Regions from separate parts of the Sodalis sp. RH14 genome, predicted to be linked through region 1. Evidence: predicted binding sites of a transcription regulator. Region 1 holds the regulator's gene; the other holds the start of a gene.
What was found. Region 1 encodes PhoB, which activates phosphate uptake and scavenging genes when phosphate is short. Its sites were predicted from a motif close to CTGTCATAAAACTGNCNNAT; they were not measured.

Region 1 (8,615 bases):
CGCGCTGATTTCCGCCATCAGGCTCTGCTGATCGCGCTGGCGCTGGCGGTGGCTTGCCAGTTGCTGCTGTAGCTGGCCTTGCCGCCGCGCCAGCTCCCATAATAATGCCTTAATATCGGCCAACGTTCGCTCCACGGCGGCAGAGTCGGCAGCCTCGTCTAGGGTGGCGGGACGATCGTCATGGTGTTGCCGCAGCGCCAGCTCCGCCTGCTGCCACATCACCTCCGCGCGCTGCCGCTCTTCCTTTATTTTCTCGCGCAGCTCACGCAGCCGGTCCCGCTCCTGCCCGGGCAACAGGGCCGCCTGCAGCTCGGCCAGCCCGGCGTACGGGCTGTTTGCCAGCGCCTGCCGCAGCGCCGTCGCCGCCTGCTGCGCTTGTTGAGTCAGTTCCTCAAGCCGCCGCCGCTGCGAGCGGATTTCACCGGCCAGCAGATGCAGCTTTTCCTGCGCCTGCTGTACACTGAGTTCGGACTGCCGCCGGTCCCGCTCCACTTCCCCGGCCCGTGTGCTCAGTTGGGCGTTGAGCTGCGCCACGCTGTCATCGCCGGCCAGTTTGCGGCGTTCTTCACGCGCCAGGCGCAGCGCGTTGCCGGTTGTCTGCTGCCGCTGCGCGAGGTCGGCCAACTGTTGCGCCAGTTCGGCCTGGGCTTCCCGGTGGCCGCGCAGTTCGCCTTCCAGCGCGATAAGGTCGTTTTTCAGCGTCTGTTCGCGCTCTTGCTGGTACTGCCACTGCCGCCACTCCTCCTGGCGTTCGGCCAGCCAGGCGTCAACCGCGGAATCCGCCGGCAGGGTCAGTCCCAGTTGGGCGAGAGCCTCGCTGCTTTGCGCCGCCAGTTCGTCCATCCGTTGCTGTTGTTCCTGACGGCGCTGCTGCGTTTGCCGCAGACGTTGGGTCACCGCATCCTTCTGCTGGGCATTCAGCGCCAGACGGGCGTCGAGCCGTTGCCATTCGCCGTCGGCCTGGGCAAGGGCGTCGCGGGCCGCCTGCAGCCCCTGGTTGTCCTGTTCACGCGCCTCCAACTGCCGGGCCAATGCCTGCTCATGCGCGTCCTGCTCAGCCAGCCAGGCGGCGGCGTGTTCGCCGGGCGCCAGATCCAGCCCGGCGGCGGCCTGTCGCCAGGCGTCGTCCAGCAACGCCAGTTCCTCTTGCAGGCGTACCTGTTGCGCCGTCGCCTGGCGCTGCTCCTGCTGCAGCATCTCGAGACGGGTAAACGCCGCCACCACTTCGGCCTTGAGCCGCTCCACCTCCGGCAGCAGTTCCTGCCGCCGCCGATCGGTGTGTTGCGGCTGCAGGTCCTGGTATAGGGCGATGCCGGGATGCTCGGTGGCGCCGCATAGGGGGCAGGGATCCCCCGGTCGCAACGCTCCGCGCAGTTCCCCGAGCGAGACGATATGCATTTCCAGGCGATGGCGCGCGGTCATTTCGTCCAGCAGGGCGGACTTATCCGCCTCGGCGCGCCGCAGCGCCGCCAGCGCGGCGGTAATATCGTCGCAGTCGCGTCGCAGTTGATCTTCCCGCGTGCGGTTGGCCGCCAGATCGCGGCTTACACGCTCCATTTGCGGCAGCAGGGACGACATCAGGGCGCGCCGGCCGCGCTGCTGCTGGCTGTGCTGCCAGTCGGCGCGCAGCGCGGCCAACGGGAACCGGGATTCCTGCTCATCGTGCAGGCCCTGACGTTCCGCCAACTGCGCCGTGAAGGTCATTACCCGTTGCCGGCAGGCCTGCGACGCGCTGAGTTCCTTCTGGCGCGCAATATCGAGTTGTTCAAGTTCCTGCGTGATTTGCGCGCCTTGCCGGGCCAGTTCGTCGATGTCGCGCTGTTCGCGCCGGCGGCGGGCAAACAGCTCGCGCCAGAGGGGGAGCTGCCCGCCCCATTGCCGGCAGGCGGCATGCTCAAGCAGATAGCGGGCGACAAGCTGCGCCTGTTGCCCGGCCTCCTGATGTTGTTGTTGTTTCAGCGCCTGCAGCGCCTGTCGTTTCCGCTGCTGTTCCGTTTGGGCTAACCGCTGTTCCTCCTGTTGCGCGGCCTGTTGTTCCAGCCCGGCGATTTTCTGGTCCAGCGGCACGAGATGGTCGTTTATCAACTGCTGTTGCGCCAACTGATGCCGGGCGTGCTGCTCCCAGCGCCGCCGGGCGGTATCCGCCTGCTCCCGCAGCGGTTGTAGCGCCTGCTGACTTTGCAGCTCCAGCGCGCACGCGCGGGCGAGCTCCTGCTCAGCCCGTTCCAGGTCCACGGCGCTGCGTTGCCGATCGTCGAGCAGGGGGCGCAGGGATTCCGCCGGTTCGCCGCGCGCCAGTCGCGCCAGCGGCGCCTGTGCTTCCTGCGCCGCCGCCTGCGCGGCCTGGCGCTGGGCCTGCGCCTGCGCCAGGGCGCCGGTCAACTGGCGCTGCCGCTCCAGCCAGGCGTGATGCCGTTGCGACTGCGATTGTTCGGCGTTCAGCCGGGCCTGCTCCAGGCGCAGGCTATCCAGCTCGGCGTCAAGTTCCCGCAGTTGGGGTTCGCTCAATAGTTCGATGGCGGCGGCGCGCGTACGCAGTGCCTCCAGTTCCCCGCGCACCGTTTTATGGCGTTCGAAAATTTCAGCGGAAATGCGGCCGTAGATATCGGTGCCGGTCAGTTCCTCCAGCAGTTCGGCGCGATTTTTCGCATCGGCGTTTAAAAATGCGGCGAAATCCCCCTGCGCCAGCAGCACCGATTTGGTAAAACGCGCGAAATCCAGGCCGGTCAGTTCGGTGGTCAGGCGCAGCTTATCGCTGATTTTATCCGCCAGGATGGCGCCGTCGGCCAAACGCGCCAGTTCGACCCTGGCGTTTTGCAGTTTGCCCTGCGGGCTGTTTTTCGCCCGGCGCTGGCTCCAGAAGGCGCGATAGCCCACGCCCTTGACCGAAAACTCGACTTCCGCCAGCGATTCGGCGGTCAGCCGGGTCATCAATTCCTGGCCGGGCAACGCGTCCAGGCGGGGCGTGCGGTGATACAGCGCCAGGCAGATGGCGTCAAGAATAGTGGTCTTGCCGGCGCCGGTGGGACCGGTAATGGCAAACAGGCTGGCGCGGTCGAAGGGGTCGGCGGTAAAATCAATTTTCCACTCGCCCCTGAGCGCATTGATGTTTTTCAGCCGCAGCGTCAGGATTTTCACCGGGCGTCTCCTTTGGTTGCGGCATCCGGCGCCGGCGGGTTTTCCGCCGCGGCGCCTTGCTGTACGTCCGCCGTTACCTGGCGATAGAGCAAGCGTATGGCGTCCAGGTTCTCCGGCGCGGGGGAGGGGATCAGCGCCAGGCGCCGCTCAAACACGTCCCCGGCGCTCAGTTCGACCAGCGTTTCCCGTTGCCGGCGCGCCAGTGCCGACAGCCGCTGCTCGCGGTTACGGCGCAACAGCACGATTTCCACCGGCAAATCGGCCGCCAACTGCTGGATACGCTGCTGGATATCATTCAGCCAGGCGTCTGTCACCACCTCGATATCCAGCCAGACGGGCGTGGGCCCCGGGTAATCGCTAAACGAGCGCAACTGCGCCTCGATGTCCGCCAGGTCGCCTTTTATCAGGCGCAGGGCCTGGGTTTCCGGGATCAAAACCGGGGAAATGTCCGCCACGCCCCCGGCGTCGAAACTGACTATATTGATCTGCTTGGGCTGCCCGGTCTCATCAAAACTCAAGGCGATGGGCGAACCGCAATAGCGGATATGCTGCTGTCCGCCCACGCACTGCGGGCGGTGGATATGGCCGAGGGCGATATAATCCGCCGGAGGAAACAGCTGGGCGGGAAACGCGTCCAGGCTGCCGATATAAATATCGCGTACCGAATCGGTGGTGGCGGCGCCCACCGTGGTCAGGTGTCCGGTGGCGATAATCGGCAGCCGGCCGGGCAACCGGGCGCGCAGGGCCAGCGCCCGGTCATATAGCGCCTGGTAATGTGCGGCGATGGCGTCCATCAGCGCCCGCTGTTTATCATCCCCCGATTCTCCGGCGCGGCTGGTCAGCACATCCCGCGGGCGTAAAAAGGGGATGGCGCACAGTATCGCCCCCGGCTTTCCACTACGATCGTTAAGTACAAAAACCGGTTGCCCGCCGCTGTCTTCGCGGTCGCCGTCGGCGTTGTCGTCATCGTCCCGGGCGCCGAACCCGCCGCCGGCGATAACCCGGGTATGCATGCAGGCCAGCAGCGCCCGGGATTCGTTCAATGTCGCCACCGCGTCATGATTGCCCGCCAGTATGATCAGCTGGCAACCGGTCGGCTGCAACGCCACCACGAAACGGTTGAACAGTTCGCGGGCATAGCTGGGCGGGGTGCCGGTATCAAAGATATCGCCGGCCACGATCACCGCGTCGATATCCCGCTCTGCCACCTGCGCCACCAGCCATTGCAGGAAGGCGCGATGCTCCCGGGCGCGGTTTTTGGTGAAAAACGACTGACCCAGGTGCCAGTCAGAAGTGTGAATGATCCGCATGACGCTCCAGCCAGAGTGCAAAAGTCAGGGCGAGAGTATAAACCTTACCCCGGGCGATGCCGACGTAAAGCTGTTAATTTGGCAACCCGGGACGAAAAAAAACCGCCATCCGCTATGCTTCTGGCACGATGGGCTGATTTTAATAAATCTGTCATAAAAGTGACGCATAATGCCCGGGCACGTTAACCGCAGAGATTAATGGCAGGAAAAAATGGCAAAACGCATATTAGTCGTGGAAGACGAAGCGCCGATTCGTGAAATGGTGTGCTTCGTACTTGAACAGAATGGCTTCCAGCCCATCGAAGCCGAAGACTACGGCACGGCGGTCAGCCGTATGGCGGAGCCTTATCCGGATCTGGTATTGCTCGACTGGATGTTGCCAGGCGGTTCGGGAATACAATTTATCAAACATATGAAACGCGAGGTATTGACCCGCGATATTCCGGTCATGATGCTGACCGCGCGCGGCGAGGAGGAAGACCGGGTGCGGGGGCTGGAAGTGGGCGCCGATGATTATATCACCAAACCGTTCTCGCCCAAGGAGCTGCTGGCCAGGATCAAGGCGGTGATGCGCCGTATTTCGCCGATGGCGGTGGAAGATAAGATTGAACTGCAGGGCCTAAGCCTGGATCCGTCGTCGCACCGGGTAACCTCCAACGAACTGGCCCTGGAGATGGGACCGACCGAATTTAAACTGCTGCACTTTTTCATGACCCATCCCGAGCGGGTATATAGCCGGGAACAGTTGTTAAATCATGTCTGGGGCACTAATGTGTATGTTGAGGACCGGACGGTTGATGTGCATATTCGCCGCCTGCGCAAAGCGCTGGAAACCGGCGGTCACGATCGGATGGTGCAGACGGTCCGCGGCACCGGCTATCGTTTTTCCGCGCGCTATTAGCGCGGTATAAGGGGAGCTCTGCCGGTGCTGGAACGTTTATCCTGGCGTAAGATTTTGCTGGAACTGGGGCTGTTTTGCCTGCCGGCCCTGCTGTTGTCGCTTTTTGTCGGCCACCTGGCCTGGCTGTTGGTGGCGGCGCTGCTGGCCGCGCTGGTGCGCAACTATTATTACCAACTGCGGCTGTCCCGCTGGTTATGGGTCGATCTCCGGCATACGCCGCCGGAAGGGCGGGGAAGCTGGGAACCGCTGTTCTATGGCCTGCATCAGATGCAGTTGCGCCACCGGCGGCGGCGGCGTGAACTGGCGACATTGTTCAAACGCTTTCGCAGCGGCGCGGAAACCTTGCCTGATGCGCTGGTGATGTTGACCGACGACGGCCATATTTTCTGGTGCAACGGCCTGGCGCAGCAGCTGCTCGGGTTTCGCTGGCCGGAAGACAACGGCCAGCATATCCTTAACCTGCTGCGCTATCCTGAATTCAACAGCTATATCCAGGGCCAGTCGTTCGAGCGCCCCTTGACCCTGCTGCTCAATAAGCAACGTTACGTTGAATTCCGCGTGATGCCCTATACCGACGACCAGCTGTTAATGGTGGCCCGCGACGTGACCCAGATGCGCCAGCTGGAAGGCGCCAGGCGCAACTTTTTCGCCAATGCCAGCCATGAACTGCGTACGCCGCTGACGGTGTTGCAGGGATATCTGGAAATGATGAACGACCAGGATATGGATGAAGCCATGCGCGCCAAGGCCATCCACACTATGCAGGATCAGACGCAGCGCATGGAGCGCCTGGTCAAGCAGTTGCTGGTGTTATCCCGTATCGAGGCCGCGCCCCAGGGCGAGGTCAATGAACGCGTCGATATTCCGGCCATTCTCAAGCGCCTGCAGCAAAGCGCCGGGGCGCTCAGCCAGGAACGGCATGAGATCGTGTTCCGGGTTAATGAACAGTTGCTGGTGCGCGGCAATGAGGATCAGCTGCGCAGCGCGATGTCGAACCTGATATACAATGCGGTCATCCATACGCCGCCGGGCACCCGCATCGAGGTGTGCTGGCAGCGTACCGCTGAGGGCGCGCAGTTTCAGGTCAGCGATAACGGGCCGGGCATCGCCCCGGAGCATTTACCGCGCCTGACCGAGCGTTTTTACCGGGTTGACAAAGCCCGTTCGCGCCAGACCGGCGGCAGCGGCCTTGGGCTTGCCATCGTTAAGCACGCGCTCGGCAATCATGACGCCCATCTTGATGTTATCAGCGAGCCGGGCGCGGGTACCCGCTTCTTTTTTACCTTGCCCAACCGGTTGATTGTCCTCCCCGTCCTGGCCGAAAATAACCCCACTTCTCCTTCACGTGTCAAATCCCGATGATAAAAGCAGTAAAAACCCTGGGCTGGCTGCTCTGCCTGCTGTTGACCCTGCCGGCGGCGGCGCGGCCGCTGTCGGTGCTGTCGGGTAGCCTCACCAGCAGCGGTTCCGATACGCTGGCGAATATGATGGCCCTGTGGGCGGCGGATTTCAGGCATGACTATCCGGATGTCGGCGTGCAGATCCAGGCGGGCGGATCGGCGACGGCGGCGACGGCGCTGGCCGCGGGAACGGCGCAAATCGGGCCGATGAGCCGCATGATGAACGCGACTGAAATCGCCGCGTTCCAGCGCCATTACGGCTACCCGCCCCTGGCGGTGCCGGTGGCCTTGGATGCGCTGGTGATTATAGTCAACCAGGATAACCCCCTGCCCAGGTTGCGCCTGCGCCAGTTGGACGCCATTTTTTCCATCACCCGCAGCTGCGGCGACGCCCCTGCCGTCACCCGCTGGGGGGAGCTCGGCCTAACCGGGCGGTGGGCCGATATGGCCCTGCTGCGCTATGGCCGCAATTCCGCCTCCGGTACCTATGGCTTTTTCCGCCAGCGCGTGCTGTGCGGCGGTGACCTGCTGGCATCGGTCAATGAACTGCCCGGGTCGGCTTCGGTGGCGCAGGCGGTAAGCGCGTCGCGCAACGCCATTGGTTACGCCGGCATGGGGTTTCATACCGCCGGCGTGCGGATCCTGCCGTTAACCGACGAGGCCGGCCGCCAGGTGACGCCGGACGAGTCGGCCTTGCTTAACGGCGACTATCCGCTGGTGCGCTATCTCTATATTTATCTGAATAAGCCCCCTGATACCCCATTGGCGCCGGTCACCGCCGCCTTTATGGACCGTATTTTGTCGCCCCAGGGCCAAAGCCTCGCCCGCCAGGGCGGCTACCAGCCCTTGCCTGAACCCATAAGGCTACAGGCGCGCCGGGATATCGGGCTGCAATGAGGTGTGTCGGCAGGGTGGGCCGTCGCCCGCGGGTGATCATGAATAATGTTCAACACGGGTGAATTTTCTTCGCCATGGCGATGCGCCGCCGCGTGCTAGTATGGATGCGGGCATTATAGACGTCCGGATGTCTATATGTCACCGACGGAAACTATTGCCCACCGGGAATGTTTACATCCTGAACTATTCACTAAATCTTATTATCTTGCGGGCCTTGTCCAGGCCGGCAAAATAACGCCGGAGTTCAAACATGCAAAGAAATACGCCTCCCTTTCGCGCTGATGTGGTGGGCAGCTTATTACGCCCCGAGGCGATTAAGCAGGCCCGCAAGCAGTTGCAGCAAGGGGCCATTACTCCCGCGCAGCTGCGTGCCGTCGAGGATACCGAGATCCGCCGGGTGGTGGAACTGCAGCGCGGTCTGGGGCTGCAGGTGGTCACCGACGGCGAGTTTCGCCGCGCCTGGTGGCATTTCGATTTTTTTGAGGGGCTGGACGGGGTGGAAGGCTACGACGTCGACCAGGGTATCCAGTTTTCCGGGGTGCAGACCAAGGCGCGCAGCATTAAGGTCACCGGCAAGGTGGCGTTCCGCCAGCATCCGATGCTGGCGGATTTCCGCTATCTGCGCAGCGTGGCCGGCGATGCGGTGGCTAAAATGACCATACCCAGCCCGAGCGTGATGCATTTTCGCGGCGGGCGCGGTGCCATCGACGCCGGCGTCTACCCTGATCTGGCGGCGTATTTCGCCGATCTTGCCCAGGCCTGGCATGACGCTATCCGCGCCTTTTACGATGCCGGCTGCCGTTACCTGCAGCTTGACGATACCGTGTGGGCCTATCTGTGCTCGACGGACCAGCAGCGCCAGATCCGCGAGCGCGGCGAGGATCCGCGGCAATTGGCGCGCATTTATGCGGATGTGCTCAATCAAGCGCTGGCGGGCAAACCGGACGATCTGGTGGTTAGCCTGCATGT
Region 2 (8,615 bases), 1.6 Mb from region 1:
GTTATAGCTTACCTGCTGCCAGATGGAGATCAGCACCACCAGGAACATCGCCTGCCCGCTGTTTTGCGCATGATTCCAGTGATACCCCAGATTATTGAGCAGATAGGCGATAAGCCCCAGCCCGGGGCTGAACAGGAACATCCACAATACCGCAGCCACCGCCGGCGCCACCGCGTAGGGCAATAGCAGCAGCGTCTGGTAAATACGTTTGCCGCGCAGCACATAATCCACCAGCGCCGCCAGCAACAGCGCCACCAGCAGGCCGATGCCGGTCACCAGGCCGCTGAAGATAAGCGTCGTGACCAGGGAATCCAGATAATATTCATCCTGTGTCAGCTGGACAAAATTATCCAGGCCGACAAAGGTATTCTCTATTCCGAACGGGTCCACCCGCTGCACCGAATACCACAGCGCGGTCCCCGCCGGCCAAAGAAAAAAAATCGCGGTAATCACCAACTGCGGCAGCACCAGAAGATAGGCCAGCCAGCGTTGTTTGAATCCGCGATGGGGCGCGATAGCCATAAACAACCCAACCCGCAATGCAAAAATGTACCCGCCGCACGGCGCGGCGGGTCGCCAACTGAGGTTTACTTCAGCGATTGTTCAAACCGGCGCAGCAACTGGTTGCCGCGTTTAACCGCGCTGTCCAGGGCCTCCTGAGGCGTGGCCTTGCCGGTCCAGACGCGTTCCAGCTCTTCGTCCACCACGGTGCGGATTTGCTGCATATTGCCCAACCGCATGCCTTTGGTGAACGGCAACGGCGGTTTATTCAGCATCTGGCGGGTGGCGATATCGGCGCCGGGGTTTTTGTCATAAAAACCCTGGGATCGGGTCAGCTCATACGCGGCGGTGGTGATGGGCAGGTAACCGGTTTTCTGATGCCACTCGGCGGCGATATCAGGCTGGGCAAGGAACTGCAGGAACTCCGCCACCCCTTTATAGGTCGCGTCATCCTTACCGCTCATCACCCACAGGCTGGCGCCGCCGATAATAGCGTTTTGCGGCGCGTTCTTCACGTCGGCGTCATACGGCATCATACCCACGCCGTAATTAAACTTGGCATACTGGCGAATCGCGGCCAGGGAGCCTGACGAGGCGGTGGTCATGCCGCATGAGCCGTTGTAAAACTTCTCGGTGGACTCGTCCTTACGACCGAAATAGCTGAAATCCCCTTTCTTGTTCATGTCCGACAGCAATTGGATATGCTTCACCTGCTCGGGCTTATTAAAAATCAGCTCCGCGTCGTTGCCGGCAAAGCCGTTATCCTTGGTCGCCACCGGCAGGCCATGCCAGGCGCTGAAGTTCTCGATTTGGATCCAACCCTGCCAGCCGCTGGCATAACCGCATGCCATACCGCTGGCGCGCAGTTTAGCGGCCGCCGCGGCCAGTTCCTGCCAGGTTTGCGGGGCATGTTCCGGATCCAGTCCGGCTTTTTTAAAGGCGTCCTTGTTGTAATACAATACCGGGGTCGAGCTGTTGAAGGGTTGGGACAGCAGATGCCCGGTCTTACTGTCGCTGTAGTAGCCGGAAACGGTGGGCACAAACGCCGACTCGTCATTCTTGATGCCGGCCTGTTCAAACACCTGGTACACCGGCTTATAGGCCTTGCTGGCCATCATGGTGGCGGTGCCGACTTCATACACCTGCAAAATCGCCGGCGCGGTGCCGGTACGGAATGCCGCGATGCCCGCCGTCAGGCCCTGCTCGTAATTCCCCTTGTACACCGGCACGACATGATAATCAGGATGCGTCTGGTTAAAGCGCGCGGCCAGGGAATCCACCTCGGTGCCCAGCACGCTATCCATTGAATGCCAGAAAGGAATTTCGGTCACTGCCTGGGCGCTGGTGCTCACGGCCAGCGTCAACGCCACGCTTAAGGCGGCGATACGAATTGAGTGCTTCAACATGCCATGCTCCTGAATGCCGGAAAAGTTCATCGGCCTGTAACATGACATGCTGAAATGACAGAAAAATAACACCCTTATGACAGCGGGGTGACAGCGCGCGGCGAATTCTCCGCCCAGCGCGTCGCCAGGCGGGCCTGACGGTGTCGGAATTAACCGGCGAGTCGGCTTAACGCCCTTAATTCCCAGCGGGAAAGCCTGCCGATGGGGGCGAAGGGGCAGTCTCAGTTCACCGGAGCGCACCACGGCACGGCAGGCCCGCTGCGCTTTGAGCTTACAGGCGGGCCGGCAAGCATCACAATTAATCTGCTGGCTGCTGGCGACTGACGGCGGGCGGCGGGAGGCGGGAGGCGGGGAGGTTTATGTCGTTTCGGAGAAGGTTTCGCTTGCCGTGCGTCGGGTTGCTTTATGTATTGCCGGGTGCCGGCAAGCGACAAAGAGGCCGTACCGCGACGGCCTCCTTGACCTCCGCGCGCCCGGCAGGTCGCGCGTCGCTGCGCGATGCCTTCCGCCGCCCATGCCCCCGTGATGCACCGGCCCGGTATGCGCTCCCGGCGCTACCGGGCCTTTCGCCGCTCCCGGCGGCTCATGCCGGGGTCACAGGCGCCGTCAGCGCGCTTTATGCCGGTCCCCATGTCGCGGTTCGCACGGCATATTATGAAACAACAGCGGCGCTGATGCTTGGGATAAGGTCTGGCGCCGGGATACGGTTAACCATTACAGAATGCAACGGGTCTGGAATGCCGCTGACATAGCGAAAAGCAGGCATACCGAAAGAGACTTATCAGTCATGCAGTCATGCAGTTATGCCATATGACATTCATCATTCAATTTTGAGTTTTAACATTAAGCATTAAGCATTAAGCATTACGCTTTCAGCCATTAGCCATCAGGCTGTAAACATTAGCGCAAAAGGAATACTGAGACCTTTCCCGGTAAGCGCATACCGCTAAGGACCCCAAAACGCTGTTTTGCTGGCAGGCGATGGTGTTGACGTGGTGCCGGCATAGAGTGCGCCGGCGGCGCACGTCACGGCTGGATGAGCCGCCGGGAGCGGCGAAAGCCCGGCTTGCGTCTGGAACGCATGCCGGGCGGTCCAAAAGCCGGGATGGGTGATGCCGGGCACCGCGCAGCGGCGCACGATCTGCCGGACGCGCGGAGGTCAAGGAGGCCGTCGCGGTACGGCCTCTTTGTCGCTTGCCGGCACCCGGCACGACATAAAACAACCGAACGCATGAGCCTGTACATAAGATTGTGTAATCGCCTGATTTTGATATGTTCAATCCATCATTAGAATTAGGTGAATTTATGGACGAAAAATTGCTACAGGCTCTCGCAACTGAGCTGGCTAAAAGTCTCAAAACCCCTGAGGATCTGAGCCAATTTGATCGGTTTTTAAAAAAATTAAGTGTTGAGGCTGCCCTTAAAGCTGAACTGACTCACCATTTGGGTTATGAGAAAAATCAGCTCAAATCGGGTTCCAACGCCCGTAACGGTTATTCCTCTAAAACGGTTACCACAGGTGATGGCCCGCTAGAGCTGAGGACACCTCGTGATCGCGAAGGGACCTTCGAGCCCCAACTAGTGAAGAAAAATCAGACCCGTATTACCGGAATGGATGACCAGATCCTGGCGCTTTATGCCAAAGGCATGACCACCCGTGAGATATCGGCGATGTTTAAGGAAATGTACGATGCGGATGTCTCACCAGCACTGATATCGAAAGTCACTGAGGCGGTTCTGGAGCAGGTCACTGAATGGCAGAATCGCCCACTCGATACGCTCTATCCCATCATTTACCTGGACTGCATCGTGGTAAAAGTTCGCCACGACGGTCGCGTCATCAATAAATCCGTGTATCTGGCGTTGGGAATTAACATTGAAGGCCAAAAGGAACTGCTGGGCATGTGGATGGCAGAGAACGAAGGCGCGAAGTTCTGGCTAAACGTGTTGACCGAGCTTAAAAACCGGGGATTACAGGATATTTTTATCGCCTGCGTCGATGGCCTGAAAGGCTTTCCTGACGCTATTAATACGGTCTACCCGAGGACCTGCATTCAGCTTTGTATCGTACACATGGTGCGTAACAGCCTGCGCTTTGTCTCCTGGAAAGACGCCAGGGCCGTCATGCGAGACTTGAAGGCAGTGTACCAGGCACCGACGGAGGAAGCGGGACAGCGGGCGCTGGAGACGTTCGCCAGCGTATGGAACTCCCGTTATCCGCAAGTAAGCCGGAGCTGGCAGGCTAACTGGACTAACCTTGCGACATTCTTCGCCTATCCGGAAGACATTCGCAAAGCGATCTACACCACAAACGCCATCGAGTCGCTAAACAGCGTGATCCGACACGCTATTAAAAAACGCAAGGTATTCCCGTCAGACGAATCGGTAAAAAAAGTGGTGTGGCTGGCCATCCAGGCGGCGTCAAAAAAATGGTCGATGCCGGTGAGGGAGTGGAAGATGGCATTGAATCGTTTTAGTATAGAATTTGGAGATCGTTTAAGTGGTCATTTATAAAAAGGCGTTTACACAGATTCCTAAACAGGCTCTCGCTGCGCGATGCCTTCCGCCGCCCGTGCCCCCGTGATGCACCGGCCCGGTATGCGCTCCCGGCGCTACCGGGCCTTTCGCCGCTCCCGGCGGCTCATGCCGGGGTCACAGGCGCCGTCAGCGCGCTTTATGCCGGTCCCTATGTCGCGGTTCGCACCGCATATTATGAAACAACAGCGGCGCTGATGCTTGGGATAAGGTCTGGCGCCGGGATACGGTTAACCATTACAGAATGCAACGGGTCTGGAATGCCGCTGACATAGCGAAAAGCAGGCATACCGAAAGAGACTTATCAGTCATGCAGTCATGCAGTCATGCAGTTATGCCATATGACATTCATCATTCAATTTTGAGTTTTGAGTTTTAACATTAAGCATTACGCTTCCAGCCATTAGCCATCAGCCTGTAAACATTAGCGTAAAATGAATACTGAGACCTTTCCCGGTAAGCGCATACCGCTAAGAACCCCAAAACGCTGTTTTGCTGGCAGGCGATGGTGTTGACGTGGTGCCGGCATAGAGTGCGCCGGCGGCGCACGTCACGGCTGGATGAGCCGCCGGGAGCGGCGAAAGCCCGGCTTGCGTCTGGAACGCATGCCGGGCGGTCCAAAAGCCGGGATGGGTGATGCCGGGCACCGCGCAGCGGCGCACGATCTGCCGGACGCGCGGAGGTCAAGGAGGCCGTCGCGGTACGGCCTCTTTGTCGCTTGCCGGCACCCGGCACTGCATAAAACAACCTAACGCATGGCAAGCGAAACCCTCGCCGCGGCAACATAAACCCCACCCGCAAGCCGTACGCGAAAACCCTCGCCGCGGCAACATAAACCCCACCCGCAAGCCGTACGCGAAAACCCTCGCCGCGGCAACATAAACCCCACCCGCAAGCCGTACGCGAAAACCCTCGCCGCGGCAACATAAACCTCACCCGCAAGCCGTACGCGAAAATCCCGCCGCGGCAACATAAACCCCACCCGCAAGCCGTACGCGAAAATCCCGCCGCGGCAACATAAACCTCACCCGCAAGCATCAGCGAAACCCTCGCCGCGGCAACATAAACCTCCCCCGCAAGCCGTACGCGAAAATCCCGCCCAAGGGCGACCCGGACATGTCCGCTTAGCGCAGGATGGCGCAGTTGTGATCCTGGATCTCCTCGCTGGAAGCCAGATTACCGCGCAGCAAGTTGCGCTCGCCGGCCAGCAGCGCGAAGCCGCCGTCGGCCAGCGGCACCAGGGCCAGCGTAAAATGCCCCATGTTATCCGCCGCGTCCGGCACGCCGCGCGCCAGCATCAGAAACGGGCTCTGCGCCGCCAGTTCGGCGGCGGTAACGTGCATTGCCAGGTACGGATGCCCCATCAGCGGTTCGCCCAAGGGGCGCCAGGCATTGCCGAGGGCGGCGGCTTCGCCGTCAAGCCGGCGCCGCACATCGGGACGCAGGCAGGAGATATGGATATGCAACTGGTTCTGCGTGCGGCCCGAGGCGGAATTAATCGCCAGGGAGAGGGCGCTGTCCGGGATTGGCGCACCGCGTTTTTCGGCGAGATAGTGCCGCGCCCGCCAGGCGTCATAAAAGAAGTTGGGGGTCTGGGGCTGTAACAACTGCGGGCTTTCCATACCGGTTATTTTTTCGGTCGGCATCAACAAATACTGCAGGGGGCCGTTCAGGTCCTTAAGTATCACGTACCCCGCCGCCAGGTTGACTTGCGCACAAGGCGCCGGCTGTCCGGTTTTTTGCTGTCCGGGTACGCATTTCTGGCTGACGATCTTCCACAGCGCATCGGGGTTGCCGCCGGGCAAGCGGCTGTAATAGACGCCGGCGCCAAGGGCCGCGATAACCAGCAACAGTATCGGCAGGAAATATCGGTTACGCCGCATATTCATTACAGCCCTCATTATTTTCGCATAATCAAAAAAAACGGGCCGCACCACTGGGGATCCGGCCCGTCATTCTCCAGCCGGCCGGGGGATGGCCCCTGACTGCCGGCGCGCTTATTTTAACAGCTACAATGACCGATGCCGAGTCTCGTGCGTGGCCAGCAGCGCCAGCAGCGTCAGGGTCGCCATTGAGGCCAGGTAGATGCCGACATAGAACAGACCATAATTGGCGGTCAGCCAGGTGGCGATATAGGGCGCGACCGAAGCCCCGATAATCGAGGAAACGTTATAGGAGAACGACGCGCCGGTATAACGCACCTCGGTGGGGAACAGCTCGGGCAGCAGCGCGCCCATGGGCCCGAAGGTGAGGCCCATAACGGTAAAACCGCACAGCAGGAACGCCATTACCAGCCAGATATTGCCCGAGCCAAGCATGGACGGGAAAACCAGCGCGAACAGGATGATAATCAGGGTTACGGTGATCATGGTCCGCCGGCGGCCGAAGCTGTCGGCCAGCTGGCCCGACACCGGCACCAGCAGCCCGAAACCGATGACCCCGACCATCAGCATCAGCAGAAAATCATTGCGGGGGATCCCCAGGCCAATCGGCTTGGGGGTCGTGCCGTAGGTCAGCGAATAGACGGTCATGATATAAAACAGCGTATAGGTCGCCACCATGATAAAGGTGCCGAGCACGGTGGCTTTCAGATGCTTGCTAAACAGCGTGCCGATGGGCATGCGCACCTGCGCCTTGGCCAGGGCTATCTTGGCGAATACCGGCGTTTCGTGCAGCGAGACGCGCACATACAGGCCGATCAGCACCAGTACCGCCGACAGGATAAAAGGCACGCGCCAGCCCCAGCTCAGGAACTGCTCGTCGGTCAGCAGCCAGGACAGGGCTAAAAACATGGCGTTGGCGAAAAAGAAGCCGATGGGCGCCCCCAGTTGCGGGAACGAGCCGTACAGCGCGCGCTTATGCGCCGGCGCGTTTTCCGTGGCCAGCAGCGCCGCGCCGCCCCATTCGCCGCCCAGCCCCAGGCCCTGGCCGAAACGGGCCACCGCCAGCAGTATCGGCGCCGCGATGCCGATGGTTTGGTAACCCGGCAGCAGGCCGATGAGCACGGTGGAAATACCCATGGTCAGCAGCGAGGCCACCAGCGTCACCTTGCGTCCGACGCGATCGCCAAAATGCCCGAACAGGGCGGAGCCGATGGGCCGGGCGACGAAGGCCAGCGCGAACGTCGCCAGCGATTGCAGCGTGGCGGCGGTAGCATCGCTCTGCGGAAAGAAGATATGCGGGAAAACGATGACCGCCGCGGTAGCGTAAATATAGAAGTCGAAAAATTCGATGGCGGTACCGATTAACGACGCCACAATCACTTTACCCCGGGAGTTTACCGGGACGGATGGCGCATTGGGTTCGATGGCTGGTGCGATGGAGGCTGGCATGTTGTTTCTTATTGATCAAATGCGTAAAAGAAAGGCATCTTAGACATAGAAAAAAGCATTTTCAATGGCGTATTTTTGACCACCCGGCGTCTTTGCCTGCCAAAAAGCAGATTATGTGACACAGACGCTTGTTTGCAGAGGGAAGACCGTGATAGGCGGCAACCGGCAGAATTTAACCCTGCCCCGGGGGCAAATAAAAGGGCGGGGTAAGTGTTATATGCTGGTTTGTGGTTATATTTTTGTTAAAAGTAGCAATACTCACTGCTTTTAGCGCATTTTATTGAAATAATACACTGCTATACCGGCGGTAAGCACCATTAGATAGGGCAAGAGGCGGTCCTGTCCCGATGCCGCCTGGGCGGCGCAGAGGCGCCGGGCCGCCGGCGGTTTTCCAGGCGCGCCGTAAGATATGCCGGCGCCGGTATTGTCCCGGCCGCGATTCGCCGCGGGAGGCGCTTTCGTCCCCGGCGGCGTGGGGGTGTCGTCGTCGCGGTATTTTGCCGTGGCTATCCAGGCGGCGCAAAACAACGTCAGGCGGGCAAAAAAGTAGAAAAACGCCATCAGCCCGATCACCGAGCCAAACGCCGCCCCCGAAGGCGAGGTGGCCAGCTTGGGCAGCGTCAGGGTCATGATAATTTTGATGATTTCAAAACCCACCGCCGCCAGGAGCGCCCCGCGGAACATGGCTTTGCTGTGCGGCTTATGGCGGGGGATGACCCAGTAGATCCACAAAAACAGCAGGTAATTGGCCAGCACCGAGACTATCAGCGTGACCACCGTCATGACCGGCCGCAGCCATTCAACGGTGTCCAGCCCCAGGGCTTTGACGATACTTTCCTGG

Region 2: ugpB (sn-glycerol-3-phosphate ABC transporter substrate-binding protein UgpB) is a predicted target of PhoB. The motif match lies at 1,982-2,001, and genes of this name have one in related genera.

Annotation. Positions count from the first base shown of each region.
Region 1 covers NZ_CP178739.1:1,119,393-1,128,007, forward strand. Annotated here, with positions in the region: gene ACL2XQ_RS04950 (AAA family ATPase) at 1-3,138, opposite strand, end outside; gene sbcD (exonuclease subunit SbcD) at 3,135-4,448, opposite strand; gene phoB (phosphate response regulator transcription factor PhoB) at 4,660-5,349, shown strand; gene phoR (phosphate regulon sensor histidine kinase PhoR) at 5,374-6,711, shown strand; gene ACL2XQ_RS04970 (PstS family phosphate ABC transporter substrate-binding protein) at 6,708-7,646, shown strand; gene ACL2XQ_RS04975 (cobalamin-independent methionine synthase II family protein) at 7,897-8,615, shown strand, end outside.
Region 2 covers NZ_CP178739.1:5,466,717-5,475,331, forward strand. Annotated here, with positions in the region: gene ugpA (sn-glycerol-3-phosphate ABC transporter permease UgpA) at 1-522, opposite strand, end outside; gene ugpB (sn-glycerol-3-phosphate ABC transporter substrate-binding protein UgpB) at 588-1,907, opposite strand; gene ACL2XQ_RS24940 (IS256 family transposase) at 3,213-4,421, shown strand; gene ACL2XQ_RS24945 (CDP-diacylglycerol diphosphatase) at 5,567-6,325, opposite strand; gene ACL2XQ_RS24950 (MFS transporter) at 6,452-7,774, opposite strand; gene yhjD (inner membrane protein YhjD) at 8,042-8,615, opposite strand, start outside.